3 regions of the Cedecea neteri genome follow, and region 1 is predicted to be linked to each of the others. Evidence: predicted binding sites of a transcription regulator. Region 1 holds the regulator's gene; each other region holds the start of a gene.

The links. The regulator LexA, encoded in region 1, represses DNA repair genes until DNA is damaged. The targets are predictions, from matches to a motif close to TNCTGTATGTACATACAGNA.
Region 2: a site for LexA is predicted at 4,069-4,088, ahead of umuD (translesion error-prone DNA polymerase V autoproteolytic subunit). Genes of this name have one in related genera too.
Region 3: a site for LexA is predicted at 3,333-3,352, ahead of mutH (DNA mismatch repair endonuclease MutH). Genes of this name have one in related genera too.

What each region holds. Positions count from the first base shown of each region.
Region 1 covers NZ_CP009459.1:1,395,723-1,403,034, reverse strand. Annotated here, with positions in the region: gene zur (zinc uptake transcriptional repressor Zur) at 1-316, shown strand, start outside; gene LH86_RS06570 (CsbD family protein) at 388-597, opposite strand; gene dinF (MATE family efflux transporter DinF) at 832-2,166, opposite strand; gene lexA (transcriptional repressor LexA) at 2,244-2,852, opposite strand; gene LH86_RS06555 (diacylglycerol kinase) at 2,962-3,330, opposite strand; gene plsB (glycerol-3-phosphate 1-O-acyltransferase PlsB) at 3,462-5,891, shown strand; gene ubiA (4-hydroxybenzoate octaprenyltransferase) at 5,952-6,824, opposite strand; gene ubiC (chorismate lyase) at 6,824-7,312, opposite strand, start outside.
Region 2 covers NZ_CP009459.1:3,520,670-3,527,981, reverse strand. Annotated here, with positions in the region: gene ttcA (tRNA 2-thiocytidine(32) synthetase TtcA) at 1-284, opposite strand, end outside; gene LH86_RS16485 (alpha/beta fold hydrolase) at 445-1,281, shown strand; gene LH86_RS16480 (ACT domain-containing protein) at 1,328-1,726, opposite strand; gene LH86_RS16475 (prolyl oligopeptidase family serine peptidase) at 1,858-3,894, opposite strand; gene umuD (translesion error-prone DNA polymerase V autoproteolytic subunit) at 4,106-4,525, shown strand; gene umuC (translesion error-prone DNA polymerase V subunit UmuC) at 4,528-5,799, shown strand; gene LH86_RS16460 (RES domain-containing protein) at 5,811-6,341, opposite strand; gene LH86_RS22625 (hypothetical protein) at 6,508-6,651, shown strand; gene LH86_RS16455 (DUF2000 domain-containing protein) at 6,691-7,110, opposite strand; gene LH86_RS16450 (DUF1543 domain-containing protein) at 7,296-7,312, shown strand, end outside.
Region 3 covers NZ_CP009459.1:275,819-283,130, reverse strand. Annotated here, with positions in the region: gene lplT (lysophospholipid transporter LplT) at 1-815, shown strand, start outside; gene LH86_RS01340 (NADP(H)-dependent aldo-keto reductase) at 848-1,891, opposite strand; gene LH86_RS01335 (YgdI/YgdR family lipoprotein) at 2,034-2,252, opposite strand; gene mutH (DNA mismatch repair endonuclease MutH) at 2,411-3,097, opposite strand; gene rppH (RNA pyrophosphohydrolase) at 3,787-4,317, shown strand; gene ptsP (phosphoenolpyruvate--protein phosphotransferase) at 4,330-6,576, shown strand; gene lgt (prolipoprotein diacylglyceryl transferase) at 6,920-7,312, shown strand, end outside.

The DNA of each region.
Region 1 (7,312 bases):
GCTGGATTTTCTGCTGGAGCAAGGTTTTGTGCACCGTGTGGAATCCAACAACAGTTACGTGCTGTGTAATTTTATCGATCATCCAACCCACTCTTCTGCCATGTTTATCTGCGACAGATGTGGGGCAGTGAAAGAGCAGGCCGCTCAGGGTGTAGAAGATATTATGCAGAAACTGGCGTCCAAAATGGGGTTTGCCCTGCGCCATAACGTGATTGAAGCCCACGGACTGTGTGCTGATTGTTCGGAAGTTGAAGCCTGTAGCCACCACGGCGCCTGCGACCACGATCATTCAGTGCAGCCGAAGAAAAAGCGTTAAGAGGGAGTGGTACGTCCTTGTACCCGGGCAGGATTGGTCTTACTGAGTAGCACATTTGAGGGTCCGCCAGGTTACCAGCGGTATTTGCTCCCGGACTCCCAGTCCTTCACTTCTTTCTCTGCCTGGTCTTTGGCGTAGCCGTAGCGTTCCTGGATTTTACCTACCAGCTGGTCACGCTTCCCTTCGATGACGGTCATATCGTCATCGGTCAGCTTACCCCATTTCTCTTTGATCGTACCTTTGAACTGCTTCCAGTTACCGCCGATTTCGTCCTTATTCATCGTCATCTCCTCATCGTTCGGTTTAGATTTTGCATCCAGGCTGCAGGATGCTGACTTTCTGGAACACACCCACTGTCTGCTGGATGTAAAGGTAATTGTAGACAAGGATTCTGAGTTAAATTTAAAACTCAGAATCTTTAACCATTCTTAAAAACGATGACATGCTGATTCCTCGCCTTAAAAACGAGAAATCAGCACGATAGAAGATGGGTTAACGAAGGCCTGGAAGCAGGATCAGTGGCCGCCCGAAGTAGCGAACCAGGTGTTATTGCGCCAGTGGCGTCGCCAGATGACGCCAAGCGACAGGCCACGCAAGGCTAAAAACACCGCCAGCGACAGCCACAGAGCGTGGTTGCCCCACAAAGGCAGAGTAAGCATCGTCACGCCAAAGCCCAACGCCGCAACCGCCATGCTGTTTCGCATTTCGGCCCCCCGCGTCGCGCCGATAAACATACCGTCCAGCAGGTAGCACCAAACGCCCACGACCGGCAAAATAACCTGCCAGGCGAGGTAATGATTTGCCAGAACACGAAGCTCCGGCAGGGAAGTGAGCAGCGCGACAATTTGCTCCCCGGCAAAGGCATAAATTGCGGCAAACGCTAGCGCAACCAGCCCCGCCTGCCTGCACGCGGCCCCCCAAACCTCGAGCAACTGCCCACGGTTACGCGCCCCGTAGGCCTGCCCTGAATGGGCTTCCACGGCGTAAGCAAAGCCGTCCAGCGCATAAGCGGTAAAGGTCAACAGCGTCATCAGCACGGCGTTAACGGCGACAATTTCGCTGCCGAGACGCGCTCCAAAAATGGTGATGGAAGCAAAGCAAATTTGCAGCAGCAGCGAACGCAGCATAATGTCGCGGTTAAGCGCCAGCAGCTTGCGTAAATCCCCCTGCCAGGCCGTCTTAAGACGAGCCCAGCTAATACCCCGCAGCTTCAGTACCTTCCGCACCATCACCAGGCCGATAATAAACGTGGCATATTCGGACACCGCCGTGGCCAACGCCGCCCCCTGCACGTTCATGTGCAGCCCCATCACCAGCCAGAGGTCGAGCACGATATTAATCAAATTGCCGACGACCAGCAGAATGACCGGCGCCCGCGCATACTGCACGCCAAGCAACCAGCCTAACAGCACGAGGTTAGCCAGCGATGCCGGGGCGCTCAGCCAGCGGATCTCCAGGAACCGCCTTGCCTGATACAGCACCTCGTCATTGCCGCCAACAACGTGCAGCGCAAGGTTGATCAGTGGATAACGCAGGACCACGATAGCCAGCCCGGCTATCAGCGCCAGCATCAGGGGTTGAACCAGCGCGCGCGCCAGCCGCTGCGGATCGTTCGCACCAAAAGCCTGCGCCGTTAACCCGGTGGTGCTCATGCGCAGAAAAAGCAGCAGCATAAAGAGGAAACTGGTCGCCGTGGCGCCGATAGCCACCCCGCCGAGATAAGTCGGGCTATCAAGATGACCAATGACCGCCGTATCGACCAGGCCCAGCAGCGGCACGGTAATGTTGGAAAAAATCATCGGCAGCGCAAGCCGCCACAGCGCACCATCCGTTGACGAAAAGAATCGCATGGGAATGATCCAGGGGAAAATTGAGAGGTGTTTAAGGCAGGTGGTACGGCAGATTTACCGCACCACCGGAAGAGGTGTTACAGCCATTCGCCGTTGCGGATCACCCCGACGGCCAGGCCTTCAATGCTAAAATTCTGCTCGCGAAGATCGACCACGATAGGCTGGAACTCGCTGTTTTCCGGCAGCAGGTGCACGGTGTTACCCTGCTTTTTCAGGCGTTTCACGGTCACTTCATCGTCGATACGCGCGACAACGACCTGGCCGTTGCGCACGTCCTGAGTTTTGTGTACCGCTAATAAATCACCGTCCATGATGCCGATATCTTTCATCGACATGCCGCTGACGCGCAGCAGGAAGTCGGCATTCGGCTTGAACAGAGAAGGGTCAACCTGGTAGTGGCCTTCGATGTGCTGTTGCGCCAGCAGCGGCTCACCGGCGGCAACGCGGCCCACCAGCGGCAGGCCACTTTCTTCTTCAACCAGCAGACGAATACCGCGTGATGCACCAGAAACAATCTCGATGGCACCTTTACGTGCCAGCGCTTTAAGATGCTCTTCCGCTGCGTTTGGAGAACGGAACCCCAGACGTTGTGCAATTTCGGCGCGCGTAGGTGGCATGCCGGTCTGGTTGATATGATCCCGAATGAGATCAAACACCTCTTGCTGCCTGGTAGTTAGTGCTTTCATTCCGCCCCCTGGGTGTTTATACAGTTATGCTGTGAGTATATACAGCCCCGGGCGATTTTGAAACCACAAATTAAGCAAAAAACCAGCGACTTAAACTATTCTGGAAGGGCTATCGCAAATGTGACCAAAGCAAGGTGGCCCAGGTCGCAACCGCAAGGATAATCGCTATCAATACGGCGGCTGAACCCATATCTTTGGCTCGCCCTGAAAGCTCGTGGTACTCGGTGCCGACACGGTCAACCAGCGCTTCAATGGCGCTGTTGAGGATTTCGACAATCATCACCAAAACAACCGAGCCAATCAGTAAAATACGCGTGATGGGGTCCACGTCCAGCCAGCAGGCGATGATGATAGCGATGACCGCAGCCACGCCCTCCTGACGAAAGGCGGCTTCGTTGATCCAGGCCGCACGGAGCCCTTTCCACGAGTAGCCTGCAGCCTTAATAATGCGGGTGATGCCAGTGGTATTATTCGCCATTCAAGGAAACCTTTTTAAAGATTGAGCGTCAATGCTCATTGAGTCTAAATCGCAGCGCCACAGAAATTCCCCAGAGTTTCTGATATCCTTGCGGCGCATTTGCATTATTAACCTGAGGCTTTACATCATTTATGTCAGGCTGGCCAAGAATTTACTACAAATTACTGAATTTACCATTAAGCGTTCTGGTAAAGAGCAAGTCTATCCCGGCGGATCCGCAAACCGAACTCGGTCTGGACCCTTCACGCCCCATCATGTACGTCCTGCCCTACAATTCTAAGGCAGACTTACTGACGCTGCGTGCCCAATGTCTGGATCACGACCTGCCCGACCCGCTGGAACCTCTGGAAATTGACGGCGTACTGCTGCCGCGCTACGTGTTTATCCACGGCGGGCCGCGCGTCTTTACCTATTACACGCCAAAAGAAGAGTCGGTAAAACTGTTCCACGATTATCTGGATCTGCACCGCAGCAATCCCGATCTCGATGTACAGATGGTGCCGGTTTCCGTGATGTTCGGCCGCTCGCCAGGGCGCGAAAAAGGCGAAATCAACCCGCCTTTACGCACGCTGAACGGCGTCCAGAAATTCTTTGCAGTTTCCTGGCTGGGTCGCGATAGCTTCGTGCGTTTCTCGCCGCCAGTGTCGCTTCGCCGCATGGCAACCGAACACGGTACGGACAAGATTATCGCCCAAAAACTGGCTCGCGTGGCGCGCACTCACTTTGCCCGCCAGCGCCTGGCTGCCGTTGGCCCGCGCCTGCCGGTTCGCCAGGACCTCTTCAACAAGCTGCTGGCATCAAAAGCCATTGCCCGCGCGGTAGAAGATGAAGCCCGCAGCAAGAAAATCTCCCACGAAAAAGCGCAGCAAAACGCCGTCGCTCTGATGGAAGAAATCGCCGCGAACTTCTCCTACGAAGCCGTACGTCTGACAGACCGCGTGTTAGGATTAACCTGGAACCGCCTCTATCAGGGCATTAACGTGCACAACGCCGAGCGTGTGCGCCAGCTTGCCCATGACGGCCACGAAATCGTCTATGTGCCCTGCCACCGCAGCCACATGGATTATCTGCTGCTTTCCTACGTGCTTTATCACCAGGGGCTGGTTCCGCCGCACATCGCCGCCGGGATCAACCTGAACTTCTGGCCAGCCGGCCCGATTTTCCGCCGCCTGGGCGCGTTCTTTATTCGCCGTACCTTCAAGGGCAACAAGCTTTACTCCACGGTGTTCCGCGAATACCTGGGCGAGCTGTTCAGCCGCGGCTATTCCGTTGAGTATTTTGTAGAGGGTGGCCGTTCCCGTACCGGCCGCTTGCTGGATCCTAAGACCGGCACGCTGTCGATGACGATTCAGGCCATGCTGCGCGGCGGCACCCGCCCGATCACTCTGGTGCCGATCTACATCGGTTACGAGCACGTCATGGAAGTGGGCACTTACGCGAAAGAGCTGCGCGGTGCGACCAAAGAAAAAGAGAGCTTCATGCAGATGGTGCGCGGCCTGAGTAAGCTGCGCAACCTCGGCCAGGGTTACGTTAACTTCGGTGAACCGCTGCCGCTGATGACCTACCTGAACCAGCATGTGCCGGAATGGAAAGACTCTATCGATCCGATAGAAGCAATTCGCCCGGCCTGGCTGACGCCAACGGTGAACGATATCGCCGCCGATCTGATGGTGCGCATCAACAACGCAGGGGCCGCTAACGCCATGAACCTGTGCTGTACCGCGCTGCTTGCTTCACGCCAGCGCTCGCTGACCCGTGAACAGCTCACCGAACAGCTCGACTGCTACCTCAACCTGCTGCGTAACGTGCCGTATTCCCCGGATGCCACCGCACCAACGGTTTCCGCCAATGCGCTGATCGACCACGCACTGCAGATGAACAAGTTCGAGGTGGAGAAAGACACCATCGGTGACATCATCATTCTGCCGCGCGAGCAGGCCGTGTTGATGACCTATTATCGCAACAACATCATGCACATGCTGGTGTTGCCGTCGCTGATGGCGTCCATCATCACTCAGCATCGCCACATCGCGCGCGCAGAGCTGCTGCGTCAGATAGAAGTCATTTATCCGATGCTGAAAGCCGAGCTGTTCCTGCGTTGGGAAAAGAGCGAGCTGGGCAGAGAAATTGATGCGCTGATCGCCGAGATGGAGCGTCAGGGTCTGGTCATGGTTGTCGGTGACGAAGTGCAGATCAACCCTCACCGCTCACGCACTCTGCAGCTTTTGGCGGCGGGCGTGCGCGAGACAGTGCAGCGGTATGCCATCACCTTCTGGCAGCTGAGCGCTAACCCGTCGATCAACCGCGGGACGCTGGAGCGCGAAAGCCGCACGGTGGCACAGCGCCTGTCCGTTCTGCACGGCATTAACGCCCCGGAATTCTTTGATAAAGCAGTCTTTACCTCGCTGGTCCTTACCCTGCGCGATGAAGGCTATATCAGCGATACCGGTGATGCGGACGCCACCGAAACCATCAAGGTTTACCAGATGCTAGCGGACCTTGTGACCTCGGACGTACGTCTGACGATTGAGAGTTCCGCTTCCCAGGACGCGGTTTCTTAATTCTGCGGAAACGAAAAAGGCGGGTAATTAACCCGCCTTTTTTATTGCCTGAAGACTGACTCAGAAATGCAGATAGCTCAACGCCAGGCCCAGGAACAGCACCAGCCCGACATAGTTATTGTTCATAAACGCTTTAAAGCAGCCTTCACGCTCGCGTTTGGCAATCAGCTTCTGCTGATGCACAAACAGCCCGCCCGCCAGCAAAATTGACCAGTAGAACGTGCCACCCAGCCCGTTTAGCCAGCCCACAACGCCCATCAACAGCATAGTGGCGATTTGCAGCAGGCCGATAATCAGCTTATCGTTGCGGCCAAACAGGATCGCCGTCGACTTAATCCCAATCTTCAGGTCGTCGTCGCGGTCGACCATCGCATACTGCGTGTCGTACGCCACGGTCCAGCAAATATTGGCGAGGAACATCAGCCAGCAGCTTAACGGCACCGATTCGCTGGCGGCAGCAAATGCCATGGGAATGGACCAGCCAAAAGCGGCACCCAGCACCACCTGAGGCAGATGGGTGTAGCGCTTCATAAACGGATACACCCACGCCAGCGCCAGCCCGGCCACGGACAGCAGGATCGTCATGGTGTTGAGCGTCAGCACCAGCAGGAAAGCCAGGCCCACCAGTACCGCAAACAGGATCTTCGCTTCTTTCTCAGAAACTGCGCCGCTGGGAAGCGGACGCTGCGCGGTACGCTTAACGTGGCCGTCAAATTTGCGGTCGGCATAATCGTTCACCACGCAGCCCGCGGCGCGCATCAGCCAGACGCCGGCGATAAAAACAACCAGATTCAGCAGCGAAGGTAAGCCCGGCGTTGCCACCCACAGCGCCCACAGCGTTGGCCAGAGCAGCAACAAAGCGCCAATAGGCTTATCGGTTCGCATCAGCCGGTGATAAGCCAGCAGTTTTCCCTGCTTAAGACTCCACTCCATTATTTTTCCTCTTCATACAGCGGAGACGCCGGCAGGAACAGTTCTGTCAGCAACAAAGGCTTACCGGACAGTCTCAGCCGCGAACGCCGTCCCCACAGTTCGGCGCTGCGGCCAATCTCAATATAGTCACGCGTCAGGGTTGATGAACTAAAAAGGTAGCGCCCGAGCGGCGTGTCGCCAAGCTTTTGCAGCGCCAGTTCAGGGCCATCAAGCGTGCTTTCCGGCACCACCGTGCGGCCCAGTAGCCAGGGTTCGTCATCCCCGCAGAGGATAATTTCCCGCAGCCAGTAACGCTCAGAGGCGGGTAATAAATCGGCTTCGGGCAAATCATTGCCAGCAGGGACAAAACCTTCACGCACGATGCGGACGGTGACTTTTTGGCAATGCTGTTCGAAGCGTTTCGTCATCGAATCTTCCAGCAACAGCCAGTCGAGATAAGCGGAGCTAAGCCCTTGCGGGACCTCCGTGTAGAAATTCAGGGCGCGCAA
Region 2 (7,312 bases), 2.1 Mb from region 1:
TATTCAACGCCGATGCTTTCCAGATAAGCGGGCAAAATGTGCTCAGGGAACCCCGGCTGTTTCTGGTCGAGGTTTACCGCCACGAGGCTAAAGCTGATTGGCGCGCTTTGCTGCAGGTTACGCAGGATTTCCAGCATGGTGTAGCTGTCTTTGCCGCCGGAAAGGCAAACCATAATACGGTCGCCGTCTTCAATCATGTTGTAATCGGCAATCGCTTCACCCACGTTGCGGCGCAGGCGTTTCTGTAACTTGTTCAGGTTGTACTGTTCTTTTTGAGTGGTCATGAAAGTCTCGGGCTCTGAATCCAACACGCACAGCGTGTCATGCTGGCGTGTATGGTACGGATTGCGGCGGCGAATGCCAGCAGGATTTACGGTCACGCCACGTCCATCGACTATGCTTTATCTGGTTAAACGTAATTCATAGCAGCAAGGAGTGAGGTTTATGACATTCGTAAAGACGAAAGATGGCGTTAATATCTTTTATAAAGACTGGGGGCCGAAAACGGCTCAACCGATTGTTTTTCATCACGGCTGGCCGCTAAGCGCCGATGACTGGGATAACCAGATGCTGTTTTTCTTAGGCGAAGGTTTCCGGGTTATTGCCTTCGACAGGCGCGGGCATGGCCGCTCTGATCAGGTTAGCGACGGGCACGATATGGATCATTATGCGGCGGATGCCTCTGCGGTGGTGGAACATCTGGATCTGAAAAATGCGGTGCACGTCGGCCATTCAACCGGCGGCGGGCAGGTGGCTCGCTATGTCGCCCAATACGGGCAGCCTCAGGGGCGCGTTGCGAAAGCCGTTTTAGTCAGTGCCGTTCCACCATTAATGGTGAAAACGGCGAGTAATCCGGGCGGGACGCCGCTTGAGGTGTTTGACGGCTTCCGTAAGGCGCTGGCGGCAAACCGCGCGCAGTTTTACCTTGATGTTGCCTCTGGCCCGTTCTATGGCTTTAACCGCCAGGGCGCTGACGTTTCTGAAGGAAGCATTCGGAACTGGTGGCGGCAGGGCATGGCCGGGAGCGCGAAAGCCCACTATGAAGGGATCAAAGCGTTTTCAGAAACCGACCAGACCGACGACCTGAAAGCCATCACAGTGCCGGTTCTGGTTCTGCAGGGCGATGACGACCAGGTTGTGCCGTACAAAAATGCGGCTATCCTGCAGGATAAACTGCTCAGCAACAGCACGCTGCACATCTACCCCGGCTATCCTCACGGGATGCATACCACGCATGCCGATACCATCAATGCGGACATCCTGAAATTTATCCGCAGCTGATAGCGCTGTTAAGGGGAGGCAAAAGCTTCCCCTTCTTATTTCCCGCTTATGCCTCGGATGCCAAAGATGACAAGGCCGACATGGCTGATTCGGTATCTGTATGCGCCACGAAAATATGGTCGTGATAATACCCAGCCACTACGTTACAGCTGATACCTTGCTTTGCCAGCGCGCGTGAAAATGCGGCGGTAAGCCCCACAGCGGCGAGGGATGAATGAATCTTCAGGGTGATCCAGCTGGCGACGTAGTCGTAGTTAACGGCATGTTTATCTGCCAGATCCTGCGGCAAAACCAGCGTGACACCTTCAACCTCCCGGACGGTCACAATGGCTGCATCTTTTAATTCCGCTGAAGGCGCGGGTAAAGTGCAAAAAACATATTTCCCTGGGTTAAGCTCCGGGGCAGCATTGCTCAGCAGGATTGCCAGGTTATTCTCGCCAGCCATTTATCGGTCTCCTTTTCATTGATTGAGGACGAATTAAATAGCTTTTGAGCGATAAATAAAAATTAAAAAATATGCTGTTGCATTAGATGTGCTAATGGCGAAGCGGCGCGCCTTTGACGCACCGCCCACGTTTATTTCCCGGTCAGCATCTGCCAGAGGAACTCTTCGATCATAGCCTGATGGGACGCCGTCTGGCTATTTTCCGGCGCGCTGCCGTGGCCAGCGTCCGTTTCCTCATACAGCCAGACGTTCGCGTGCCCTTGCTGCTGCATCCGTGCCACCATTCGGCGGGCATGAGCCGGGCTAACCCTGTCATCCTGGGTGCCGGTGGTGAACAGCGTAGGGGGATAATTCACATCGGCGGACACTTTATCGAACGGAGAATAGCGCCGCAGCCACTCTCGCTCTTCGGCAATGTCCGGGTCGCCATATTCGGCAATCCAGGACGCTCCCGCGAGCCAGCGATGATAGTTCAGCATATCCAGCAGCGGGACTTCACACACCAGCGCGCCAAATAATTCTGGGTAGTCGGTAAGCATATTGCCGATCAGCAGGCCGCCGTTGCTCCCGCCCTGAGCGGCAAGTTTTGCGGCACAGGTGACTTTCCGCGCCGCCAGATCGGTGGCAACAGCGGTAAAATCTTCCCAGGCGCGATGGCGATGCTGTTTGAGCGCAGCCTGGTGCCAGGCCGGGCCATATTCACCGCCGCCGCGAATATTCGCGACGACATAAACCCCGCCTTTTTGCAGCCACGTCGCGCCTTTGGCACCGAGATAATGCGGCGTTAAAGAGACCTCGAATCCACCGTAACCGTACAGCAGCGTTGGATTCTCACCGGACAGTGCCAGCGTTTTGGCGGCCACCTGGAAGTAGGGGACGCGGGTTCCGTCCAGCGAAAGGGCAAAGTGCTGGGTCACATTAAATTCCCCTGCGTCAAAGCAGGTCGGATCCTGCTTCACGAGGCTGAGCGTGCCGGTGTCGAGATCGCCATAGCTCAGGCTGTGGGGCTGCAGGAACCCGTGGCTGACCAGCCGGTAGCGGTTACTTTCATCGTCGATACCCCCGGCGGAGACGTTGGTGAAATCGGGTAGCTCAAGCGTTTTTATACAGTGTCGCTGCCCGTTGTCGATTTTCACAATTTCAACCTTCTCAACGGCGTCCTGGCTCAGATTAAGCAGGAGGTAATCGCGGGTTGAGCTGTAGCCTTGCAGCGTCGTGCGCGAGTTTGGCGTGAAGAGCGAAATAAAATTGCGCTCACCTCGCTGAAAATCAGCTAAATCAATAGCCAGCAGGGCACCTGCAGGCCAGGTTGTCTCAGCGATTGGCCAGTCGGAAGTCAGCGTTATCAGCAGCCAGTCTTTGAAAAATCCACAGGATGCGTCTTCGGGAATGGCGATAAGTGTCAGGGTGTTCTGGCCGCTCAACAGCCAGGTTTGTCCGTGGTAAAAGTCTTTGCTGCAGCGCACCACATCTCGCTCAAAACCAGGGGTGTCATCATGCCAGGCCGAAACGGCCATGTCCGTTGCTTCACCGGCGTAGATCAGCGGTGCATCCTGCGGCGATGTGCCCCGAGCCCAGCGATAGACGCGGCGTGGATAGCCGGAGGTGGTGAGCGTATCCTCCCCTGCATCGAGCGCCAGCAGCAGCGTGTTTTCATCCAGCCAACTGACCGAACTTTTGCTTTCCGGCAGGAAAAAGCCTTCGGGGATAAACGTTTTGCTCACCAGATCGAATTCACGAATTTCACAGGCATCGCCGCCGCTGGATAAAAAGATCAGCGCCCGGGAATAGTCCGGATGGAGGAGATCGGCGCCATGATAGCTCCAGTTCGCGCCTTCCTCTTCATTCAGGCGATCGACATCCAGCACCGTTTCCCATTCTGGCGCGGCGGTAAAATAAGAGCTTTCAGTGGTGCGGCGCCAGATGCCACGAGGGTGTTCGTCATCCTGCCAGAAGTTATACACCGCGTTGCGGTAATGACTCCCCCAGGGAATGTTGGTTTTATCGTCCAGCGACTGCAGGATCGCGCCCCGCATTTGCTGGAAACGCTCTCCCGTGGCAAACCTGTCCGTGGTGCGCTTATTTTGTTTTTCCACCCAGCTTAGCGCCGCGGCATCTTCCGGGGTTTCGAGCTGGCTAAGCAAATCCTGACTCACTGGCTGTGTCATCACGCGTCCTTTTGTTGGGTAACGGGCCTGCAATCGACCCTATCATTATGCTGATGCTCATTACACCTGAAGGTTTTTGTGGTTTCTGCCAGCACGCTCGAATTTTTTCGCTTGCAAAACGAAGGGCTTAGCAAAAGTACGTGTTTTCTTACTTGAAGTGTCTTTTTTACCTGATACTGTATATATAAACAGTATTTGTATTGGCGGTATCATGAACCTTCTCAAACCTGCGGCCTGTTGCCCTGACGCTTCTTTTCCTCTTTTTGCTGACCTGGTGCAGTGCGGGTTTCCGTCACCGGCTCAGGACTATGTTGAGCAACGTATCGATCTCAATAAACTGCTGGTGCGCAATCCCGGCGCGACCTATTTCGTAAAGGCGGCGGGGGATTCGATGGTGGAAGGGGGAATTGGCGAAGGGGACTTGCTGATTGTGGACAGCTCAAGAACGGCGTCACAGGGCGATATAGTCATTGCGGCGATTGACGGGGCGTTCACCGTGAAGCGCCTGCAGCTTCGCCCCACGGTGATGCTACTGCCGATGAATAGCGCCTGGGCACCGATTCCCGTCACCGATGAAGCCGAACTCGATATTTTCGGCATCGTCACTTTTATCATCAAAGCGGCGGGCTAAGCATGTTTGCGCTGGTGGACGTCAACAGCTTCTACGCCTCCTGCGAAACGGTATTCCGCCCGGATTTAGCCGGAAAGCCGGTGGTGGTCTTATCCAATAACGATGGCTGCGTCATCGCCCGCTCTGCGGAAGCCCGGTCCTTTGTCAAAATGGGGGAACCGTTCTTTAAACAGAAAGAGGCGCTCAGGCGGCACGGCGTGCTGACGTTTAGCAGCAACTACGAGCTGTATGCCGACATGAGCGAGCGGGTGATGGGCGTGCTTGAAGAGCTGCTGCCGAGGGTCGAGATTTACTCCATTGACGAAGCATTTTGTGACTTAACGGGCGTGAGCAATTGCTACAACCTGAAGGCCTTTGGCCAGACGATCCGTTCGACCATTCGCCAGCGCACCCGCCTGACGGTAGGCGTAGGCATCGCACCAACAAAAACGCTGGCTAAACTGGCAAACCTCGCGGCAAAAACCTGGCAGGAGCGAACCGGCGGTGTGGTTGATTTATCCCGACCGGCGCACCAGCGCTGGCTTATGGCACAGCTGCCCGTCGGGGAAGTCTGGGGCGTGGGGCGGCGGCTGTCGAAAAAGCTCGACGCCATGGGCATCAAAACGGTTTTACAGCTCGCCGATGCGGATATTCGTTTTATTCGGCGGCACTTTAGCGTGGTGCTGGAAAGAACGGTGCGCGAATTGCGCGGCGAGTCATGCCTTGAAATGGATGAGTTCTCCGCCGCCAAACAGGAGATTATCTGCAGCCGCTCGTTCGGAGAACGCATAACCGAGTATGAGGATATGCGCCAGGCGATCGGCAGCTACGCCAGCCGGGCGGCGGAAAAGCTGCGGGCTGAGCATCAATATTGCCGGGTGATCTCTGCCTTTGTGAAAAGCAGTCCGTTTGCCGTGAACGAACCCTATTACGGCAACTGCTCGTCCGTCTCGCTGCTCATTCCCACGCAGGACAGCCGGGATATTATCCAGGCCGCGCTGCAGAGCCTGGACGCTATCTGGCAGGCGGGGCATCGCTACCAGAAAGCCGGCGTTATGCTGGGGGATTTTTTTAGTCAGGGTGTGGCGCAATTCGATTTGTTCGACAACCATGTTCCACGCCCTAACGGCGAAAAATTAATGACCGTGCTGGACTTTCTGAATCAAAAACAGGGCAAAGGCACGATCTATTTTGCCGGGCAGGGTATACAGCAGTCGTGGGCGATGAAGCGCGATATGCTGTCGCCGCGCTATACCACTCGCTATGCCGATCTGCCGCAGGCGTGGGTGTGCTGAGTGTGCTGCCGTTACAAATTCACTTTTTCGGGATGCGGAACAGCGATCGGTTCTCCGCACACCGTGACGCGTGGGCCGCCAAGATCGTTCCAGCGGAATAAATTCAGGTGCCAGCCATCGGGAATACTTCTGGAACGGTCGATAATGCCATCGGCATTGGAGAAGCGAGCCAGGTCAGCGTTTTGCCAGGAAGGCGGTTCAATATTTTGCTGCAGAGCGCTGAGCCAGCAGTGATTAGACAGGTCGCGGTTGATGCCTAAAGCCAGACATGAATATTCATCTCGCTGGTCCAGCACTCGTGCGCCTTCGACATACAGTGGGACGAGCAGCCGCGGCTTGCCGTCTTTTTGCATATGGGCGGCAATCGCCAGCCTTGCCCACTCACGTACCGGGCTCATATAAAGAATTGTTTGCCCTGGCCGATGGTAACGCCCCGGGGAATCGGGCCGGGTGCGCGAAAGCACGCTGCTGAGAAACTCCGCCGGAACAGCGCGGAAAAAGAAACCGCTGACGTTTTTGAAATGAGGGTGGTTATCGGACACAATGGCACCTGGCTTGCTCAGAAAATTAGCAACCCAAGTTAACCAGAACGTTGTGACAGAATTGCCATCGTAAAGACCGAAGAGCCTGTGATGATCGTGCTACGGCCAGAATAGTTTCGCCGCTGAACTTTTTTTCAACCGGCCTGTCAATATCACAGCAAGTATCATGGGAGAGCGTTTCGAAGTGAAAGGATTGTTGACAGCATTAATACTCATTGCCAGCTTTCTGATTGGCTGTGCGATGTATTACAAAGTGGGCTGCTGGTTTGAAGATGACATCATCAATTTTTACGCCGGAGACGAAGGGTAAGGGTTGGGTAACTGCGCAAGGCATCATTACCCGGAGTGTTTAACCTTTAAAGACTGAAAACTTTTTTGTCAGCGGCTTGAGTTTCTCAGTTTCACCGTACAGCGCAATGCCAATAAAATCGAGTTCAGCGAAAGGCGTGTCGCGCGTATCTTTGATCTGCTGCTCAGAAGAGTGCGACAGCATGGTGGTGGTAAAGAAGTTATACAGCACGCCTTCTTCCCTGCATTTCTCCAGCGCTGTTGCCAGCTGGCCGCTGTTTTTAGACTGAAGTACAACCACTGGATAATGGTTCATCCAGGCGCTTAAGCCGCTATCCTGGTTAGGATAGTCATGAAATACAGGCTCATCGACTTTAAGCATAATACCGCCGCACAGGTGGCCCACGGCATTCATTTGCACGCTGACGTCGGCATTGCGGTTCACGATGACATACAGCTTATAGTCATTATCTTCGAACATTCTGGCTCCTTGTCTGTTTAAGCTTCTGCATTGGCTGCTGATTTAGCTTAGGGCGAGAAGCTTAAGCATAGTAATCGTTTTTTTATCCCCGTTCCTGTTGGCGATCAATCTTTAATGCACATGGAAAGTCATTCAAATATCAATCGTTATATATTATTTTATATAGCGATTAATAAGGAGAACAAATGGAACTTTACGTCTT
Region 3 (7,312 bases), 1.1 Mb from region 1:
CCACGGGCGACCGGCTGGTGAAGGCCAACGGCCTGATGGAGTCCTCTACCATTGCGGCGATCCTGCTGGGATCCGTTGCCGGCGGCGTGCTGGCAGACTGGAACCTGACGGCGGCGCTGGTCGTCTGTGCGCTGGTGTACGGTGGGGCGGTGGTTGCCAACGTCTTTATCCCTAAACTTGCCGCCGCGCGCCCCGGCCAGTCATGGCGTTTCAAGCCGATGACGCACAGCTTCTTTTCGGCATGCCGCAGCCTCTGGCGCAGCGGTGAAACGCGCTTTTCGCTGGTGGGTACCAGTCTGTTTTGGGGGGCGGGCGTGACGCTGCGCTTCCTGTTGGTGCTGTGGGTGCCGGTGGCGTTAGGGATCACGGATAACGCGACGCCGACTTACCTGAACGCGATGGTTGCGGTTGGGATTGTGGTGGGGGCCGGGGTAGCCGCGAAGCTGGTGACGCTGGAAACCGTCGCTCGCTGCATGCCAGCCGGGATTTTAATTGGCGTTGGCGTACTGATTTTTGCTCTTCAACATTCTTTGCTGCCTTCTTACGCTTTGCTGGTGTTAATTGGCCTGTTGGGCGGTTTCTTTGTGGTGCCGCTTAACGCGCTGCTACAGGAGCGCGGCAAGCACACGGTCGGGGCAGGTAATGCCATTGCCGTGCAAAACCTGGGTGAAAACACGGCGATGCTTTTGATGCTGGGTCTGTTCTCTCTGGCGGTGAAAACCGGGGCCTCCATCGTTGGCATTGGCATTGGGTTTGGGGCGGTGTTTGCGCTGGCCATTAGCGCGCTGTGGCTGTGGCAAATCAAACAGAAATAACAAAAAGGCCCTCTTTCGAGGGCCTTAGATTTTTACGGTGCCGGGTAAGTATAGATACGATGCACCGCGTCAATCTCCTCAATCACCTCTTCGCTTAGCGTCAAATGCAGGCTTTCAAGGTTGGTTTTCAGCTGTTCCAGCGTCGTGGCACCGAGCAGCGTGCTGGCCACAAACGGCTGGCGACGAACAAAGGCCAGCGCCATTTGTGCCGGGTCGAGATTATGGCGTTTAGCTATCTCCACGTAGGCCGCAACGGCTTTTTGCGACTGCTCGCCGCTGTAGCGCGTAAAGCGGCTAAACAGCGTGTTGCGAGCGCCCGCTGGTTTGGCTCCGTTAAGGTATTTGCCCGACAGCACGCCGAAGGCGAGGCAGGAATAAGCCAGCAGCTCAACGCCTTCGTGCTGGCTGATTTCAGACAGGCCAACTTCAAAGCTACGGTTTAACAGGCTGTAGGGGTTCTGAATGGTCACGATGCGTGGCAGATCGTGTTTTTCCGCAAGCTGCAGATAGCGCATTACGCCCCACGGCGTTTCGTTCGAGACGCCGATATAGCGAATTTTCCCGGCGCGCTGGCACTCGGTCAGCGCTTCAAGCGTTTCCAGCAGCGTTACCGGCAGCGAGGTTGTGTCGCTCCAGGTGTAGCCGAGTTTGCCAAACATGTTGGTCTGGCGCTGCGGCCAGTGGACCTGGTAGAGGTCGAGGTAATCGGTTTGCAGGCGTTTGAGGCTGGCATCCAGCGCCTCGCGGATGTTTTTCCGATCGAGGATCTGGTTTGGGCGGATGCCCGCGTCGTTGTTGCGGGTTGGGCCAGTGACTTTGGAAGCAACAACCAGTTTTTCGCGGTTGCCGCGAGCTTTAAGCCAGCTGCCGACATAGCTCTCGGTTAAGCCCTGGGTTTCCGGGCGCGGCGGCACCGGGTACATTTCCGCGACATCAATCAGATTCACGCCCTGACTGACGGCATAGTCGAGCTGCTGGTGGGCATCGGCCTCGCTGTTTTGTTCACCAAAGGTCATGGTTCCCAGCCCCAGCGTGCTGACTTCAAGTGAACTGTGGGGGATACGGTGATAGTGCATAGCCGGCTTCCTGTTGTTCTTTTGACACGTCAGGCATCGTTACCCGACAAAAGGTCTATAAACATGGCAGAGGCCGGAGCAAAGCGAAAGAGGGGAAAGTAAGAAAAATCATCAGGCCAGCCTGGGGGCTGACCCTGCAAGATTAGCGCTCAATAATCTGGGAAACGTCGTTGCGGTTGATCTGCATTTCATTACCTTGCTGGTCGCGATAGCTCACCAGACCGGTATCTTCATCGACCTTCGGCTTGCCTTCGGTCAAAATCATTCGTCCATCTTTGGTGGCCATTACGTAGTCGCTGCTGCAGCCTGAAACGGCGAAGGCAAGACCAATGGCGGAGATTGCTACTGCCCATTTAGTCATCGGTGTGTTCCTCGTCAGGAAGGGATCTCGTTAATAAGTCTAGTAATAACCTGATGAATAAGAGAAGGAAAGCGGCAAATTCTTAATAGGTCGAGGGAAATGTAACATTTCCCGGCACTTGCTGACAGAACCCTGGATTCCATTTCCTGCGGTGGGTATTAGAGTGTGAAGTGCCGTGCGAGAAGGGCGGTGGTGAAATTCTTCTTTAAGTAGAAGCCGCGAGGTAGCGTGAGAATAGGCGAGCCGTCAGCACCGATGGCCTCTGTTAACGCCCGGCTATTGGCGGCTTTTGGCCGCAGCTGCAGCACTTCGCCGTGACGGGCGGTAATGCGCTCGACCTGGCCCAGCACGATCAAATCCATCAGTTCTTCCCAGTCCAGGCGCAGCTGCTGCTCTTCTTCTTCTGAAGGGCTCCATAAGAGCGGAGAACCCACGTGCCGTTCGGCAAGCGGGATCTGCCTTTCTCCCTCAACCGGGATCCAAAGCACGCGCTTAAGCTTATGCCGCACATGGCTGGTTTCCCAAATGACGCCGCTATTACCGGTTAACGGCGCGACGCAGACGAATGTAGTTTCCAGCGGGCGGCCCAGACTATCCACCGGGATCGTTTTCAGTTCGATCCCGAGTGCGGCGAAATCTTGTTCGGGCTTGCTGCCCGCGCTGGCCCCCAGCCACAGCTCCAGTAATACGCCAATCCAGCCTTTATCTCGCTTCAGGTCTTTCGGCGTCTTTAGGCCAGCGCAGGCCGCCAGTTCGCCCAGAGTGTAACCGGCGACGCATTGTGCCTGCTGGAGCAGCTCGGCTTCGCTGCTTGGGGGCGTGATGAGCGGACGTATTGGTTGCATAACTCGTTGATGTTTTTTTTGGTTAAAAAATGAACGCACTTTGTGCACAGCGAAAGCTTAGTTTAGCCGTCTGAGGATAAGATTAACAATATTCTGATTTATAATGAGTTTTTAAAGGCAGCCGTTTCGTTGCGACAGGATTAAAAACGCTTTTCCAAATCTGGTCACTGACAATGAACAGGATCTTACACCATGTTATCCACAGAAAAATGGGATAACTGGGAAAAAGCGTGACTACTGGTTCCATTTACAGCCTTGACGGAGCACTAAAATACAATTTATCACCGATTTGTGACTAACTTGTTGGCACAATCTGTGGATAAAAACGACATTGTGCGATCTTTCATCAGTTGGCGATCTTCGTATGTGACGATCATCACATTATGAAAGTGGTGTGTCATTTTTATGGTGTTATGATTATGAAATATAAAGTTTTTAATGTGTACCCGGATTACGCCTGATTTTACTTGTCCCGAGTTGTCCCGATGTAATTCGGTAGTTCTTCACAGTTATATCCACAGAAAAAGTGAATAAAACCGCCGGTTTTGACCGTCCCCTGTTTATAACCCGGCTATCTTTTGTGAGTTATTCAAATGTTATTCCATGCAGGCGCCGCCGAGAGAGTGGTTTACCGCCTGACACTTGTATGAAACAATCGATGCAATCTAAGTTTGTTTTGAGGTAGTCCGGTGATCGATGATGATGGCTACCGCCCCAACGTTGGGATCGTAATATGTAATCGGCAGGGACAGGTGATGTGGGCGCGACGCTTTGGCCAACATTCCTGGCAATTTCCCCAGGGGGGCATTAATCCTGGCGAGTCCGCTGAACAGGCAATGTACCGGGAGCTTTTCGAAGAAGTCGGTCTACAAAGAAAAGATGTTCGCATTCTTGCCTCGACCCGAAACTGGTTGCGTTACAAATTACCTAAACGTTTGGTGCGTTGGGACACAAAGCCGGTTTGTATCGGCCAAAAACAAAAATGGTTTCTTTTGCAGTTGCTGAGCAGTGACGGTGAGATCAACATGCAAACCAGCAGCACGCCGGAATTTGATGGCTGGCGCTGGGTCAGTTATTGGTATCCGGTCCGTCAGGTTGTTTCATTCAAGCGCGATGTCTATCGCCGGGTAATGAAAGAGTTTGCCAGCGTGGTGATGCCACTGCAGGAAGTTACGCCACCACGCAATAACTCGCCGGCATGGCGACGTAAAAGAGGTTAAGTCACGCGAAAAATGCTCACCCGTCTGCGAGAAATAGTCGAAAAGGTCGCTAGTGCCCCGCGCCTCAATGAGGCGCTGGATATTTTGGTGACTGATATCTGCCTTGCGATGGATACCGAGGTTTGCTCGGTTTATCTCGCCGACCACGAGCGCCGCTGTTTTTACCTTATGGCGACGCGCGGGTTAAAGAAACCGCGCGGCCGCACCGTCACGCTTGCCTTTGATGAAGGTATTGTGGGCCTGGTTGGGCGGCTTGCGGAGCCGATTAACCTTGCCGATGCGCAAAAACACCCCAGCTTTAAATATGTTCCCGCCGTAAAAGAGGAGCGTTTTCGTGCGTTCCTCGGCGTGCCTATTATCCAGCGCCGTCAGCTTCTGGGGGTGCTGGTTGTCCAGCAGCGTGAACACCGGCAGTACGATGAGAGCGAAGAGTCTTTCCTCGTTACGCTGGCAACGCAGATGGCTGGGATATTATCGCAGTCTCAGTTAGCGGCTCTGTTTGGACAGTATCGCCAGACTCGTATCCGCGCGCTGCCTGCATCGCCTGGGGTGGCCATTGCCGAAGGCTGGATGGACACCACCCTCCCGCTGATGGAGCAAGTTTTTGAAGCGTCGACCCTGGACACGGCGCTTGAGCGTGAGCGCCTGACCGCCGCGCTGGAAGAGGCTTCCGGGGAGTTCCGCCGCTACAGCAAGCGTTTTGCCGCCGGGGCTCAGAAAGAGACTGCGGCAATCTTCGATCTTTACTCTCACCTGCTGACCGACGCCCGCCTTCGCCGCGAGCTTTTTGCCGAGGTAGATAAAGGCCTGGTCGCTGAATGGGCCGTGAAAACGGTGGTGGAGAAGTTTGCTGAACAGTTTGCCAGCCTTTCAGATAGCTACCTGAAAGAGCGAGCGGGCGACCTCAGAGCGCTGGGGCAGCGCCTGTTGTTCCACCTCGATGACACGATTCAAAGCCCGAATACCTGGCCTGAGCGCTTTGTGCTGGTTGCCGACGAACTTTCAGCCACCACGCTTGCTGAGCTGCCGCAAAACCGTCTGGCGGGCGTTGTGGTGCGCGATGGTGCGGCTAACTCGCATGCCGCTATTATGGTCCGTGCTCTGGGTATCCCAACCGTCATGGGCGCTGATATTCAGCCATCGGCTCTGCATCGCCGTATGCTGATCGTGGATGGCTATCGCGGTGAATTGCTGGTGGATCCTGAGCCGGTTTTACTGCAGGAATACCAGCGCCTGGTGACCGAGGAGAACGAACTTAGCCGTCTGGCGGAAGATGACGTGGAACAGCCCGCGGCGTTAAAAAGCGGCGAGCGGGTGCAGGTGATGCTGAATGCCGGGCTTAGTCCTGAGCATGAAGAACAGCTTGGCAGCCGTATCGACGGCATCGGGCTGTACCGCACCGAAATTCCGTTTATGCTGCAAAGCGGTTTTCCGTCGGAAGAAGAGCAGGTTGCACAGTATCAGGGCATGTTGCAGATGTTTAACGACAAACCTGTGACGCTGCGAACGCTGGACGTCGGGGCGGATAAACAGCTTCCGTATATGCCCATCAGCGAAGAGAACCCCTGTCTTGGCTGGCGAGGCATTCGTATTACGCTGGATCAGCCTGAGATCTTTCTGATCCAGGTCCGCGCAATGCTGCGAGCGAATGCGGCTACGGGGAATTTAAGTATTCTGCTGCCTATGATTACCAGCATCGATGAGATCGATGATGCACGCAGGCTTATCGATCGCGCGGGCCGGGAAGTCGAAGAGGAATTAGGCTATCAGTTGCCAAAGTTTAGGCTTGGGGTGATGGTTGAAGTGCCTTCCATGGTGTTCATGATGGGGCACCTGGCCGGGCGCATTGATTTTATTTCCGTTGGCACAAACGACCTTACCCAATATTTGCTGGCGGTTGACCGTAATAACACGCGGGTGGCTAACCTTTACGATAGCCTGCATCCGGCGATGCTGCGTACGTTGAACCTGATTGCCCGCGAGGCGGAACGTTATGACATCGATCTGTGCCTGTGCGGTGAAATGGCCGGTGACCCGATGTGCGTCGCGATTCTTGTGGGCATGGGGTACCGTCACCTCTCAATGAACGGCCGTTCCGTCGCACGTATCAAATACCTGTTACGCCATATTCAGCTTGAAGAGGCTGAAGTGCTTGCTCAGCGTACCCTTGAAGCTCAAATGGCGACGGAAGTGCGCCACCAGGTAGCAGCCTTTATGGAGCGTCGCGGCATGGGTGGCCTGATTCGCGGCGGGCGCTGATCCGTTCTCAATGCCCCGGTATCACCGGGACATTATCCTCCGTCTGACAACAAGGGAAAAAGCGTGGTCTTTCCCTTGTTGTGGCTTATCAGCCGAAAACCCCACAGGGTTTTCCCAGTCAGTTTTCTTTAATGCCTTGTGTTGGTTCACATTCCCGAATACGCTCTGCATTACCCTGTATGCCCCGCTATCACCGGGACATTACACATCTTTTACAACTTCCGTAATCAATCACTCTGGCTGTTTGTGCTATGATCCGCTGCTTTCGGAGCGCATCCAGAGTGGTGCGTACTTGCCACTCACCTTCTATTTTGGGTGAGGTAACAATAGCTTGTGGTGACAGATGAATAGTGGCTATCTGCGTTTCCCTGAATTTGATCCGGTGCTTTTCTCCATCGGGCCGGTTTCCCTGCACTGGTACGGGCTCATGTACCTGGTCGGGTTCGTGTTCGCCATGTGGCTTGCCGGGCGCCGCGCCAGCCGTCCGGGCAGCGGCTGGACGAAAAATGAAGTAGAGAACCTGCTGTATGCAGGCTTCCTGGGCGTGTTCCTGGGGGGGCGCCTGGGCTATGTCTTCTTCTACAATCTGCCGGTCTTCCTTGCCGATCCTCTCTACCTGTTCAAAGTCTGGGACGGCGGTATGTCCTTCCACGGCGGCCTGATCGGTGTTATCTGCGTGATGATTTGGTTTGCGCGTCGCACCAAACGCACTTTCTTCCAGGTCTCTGATTTTATT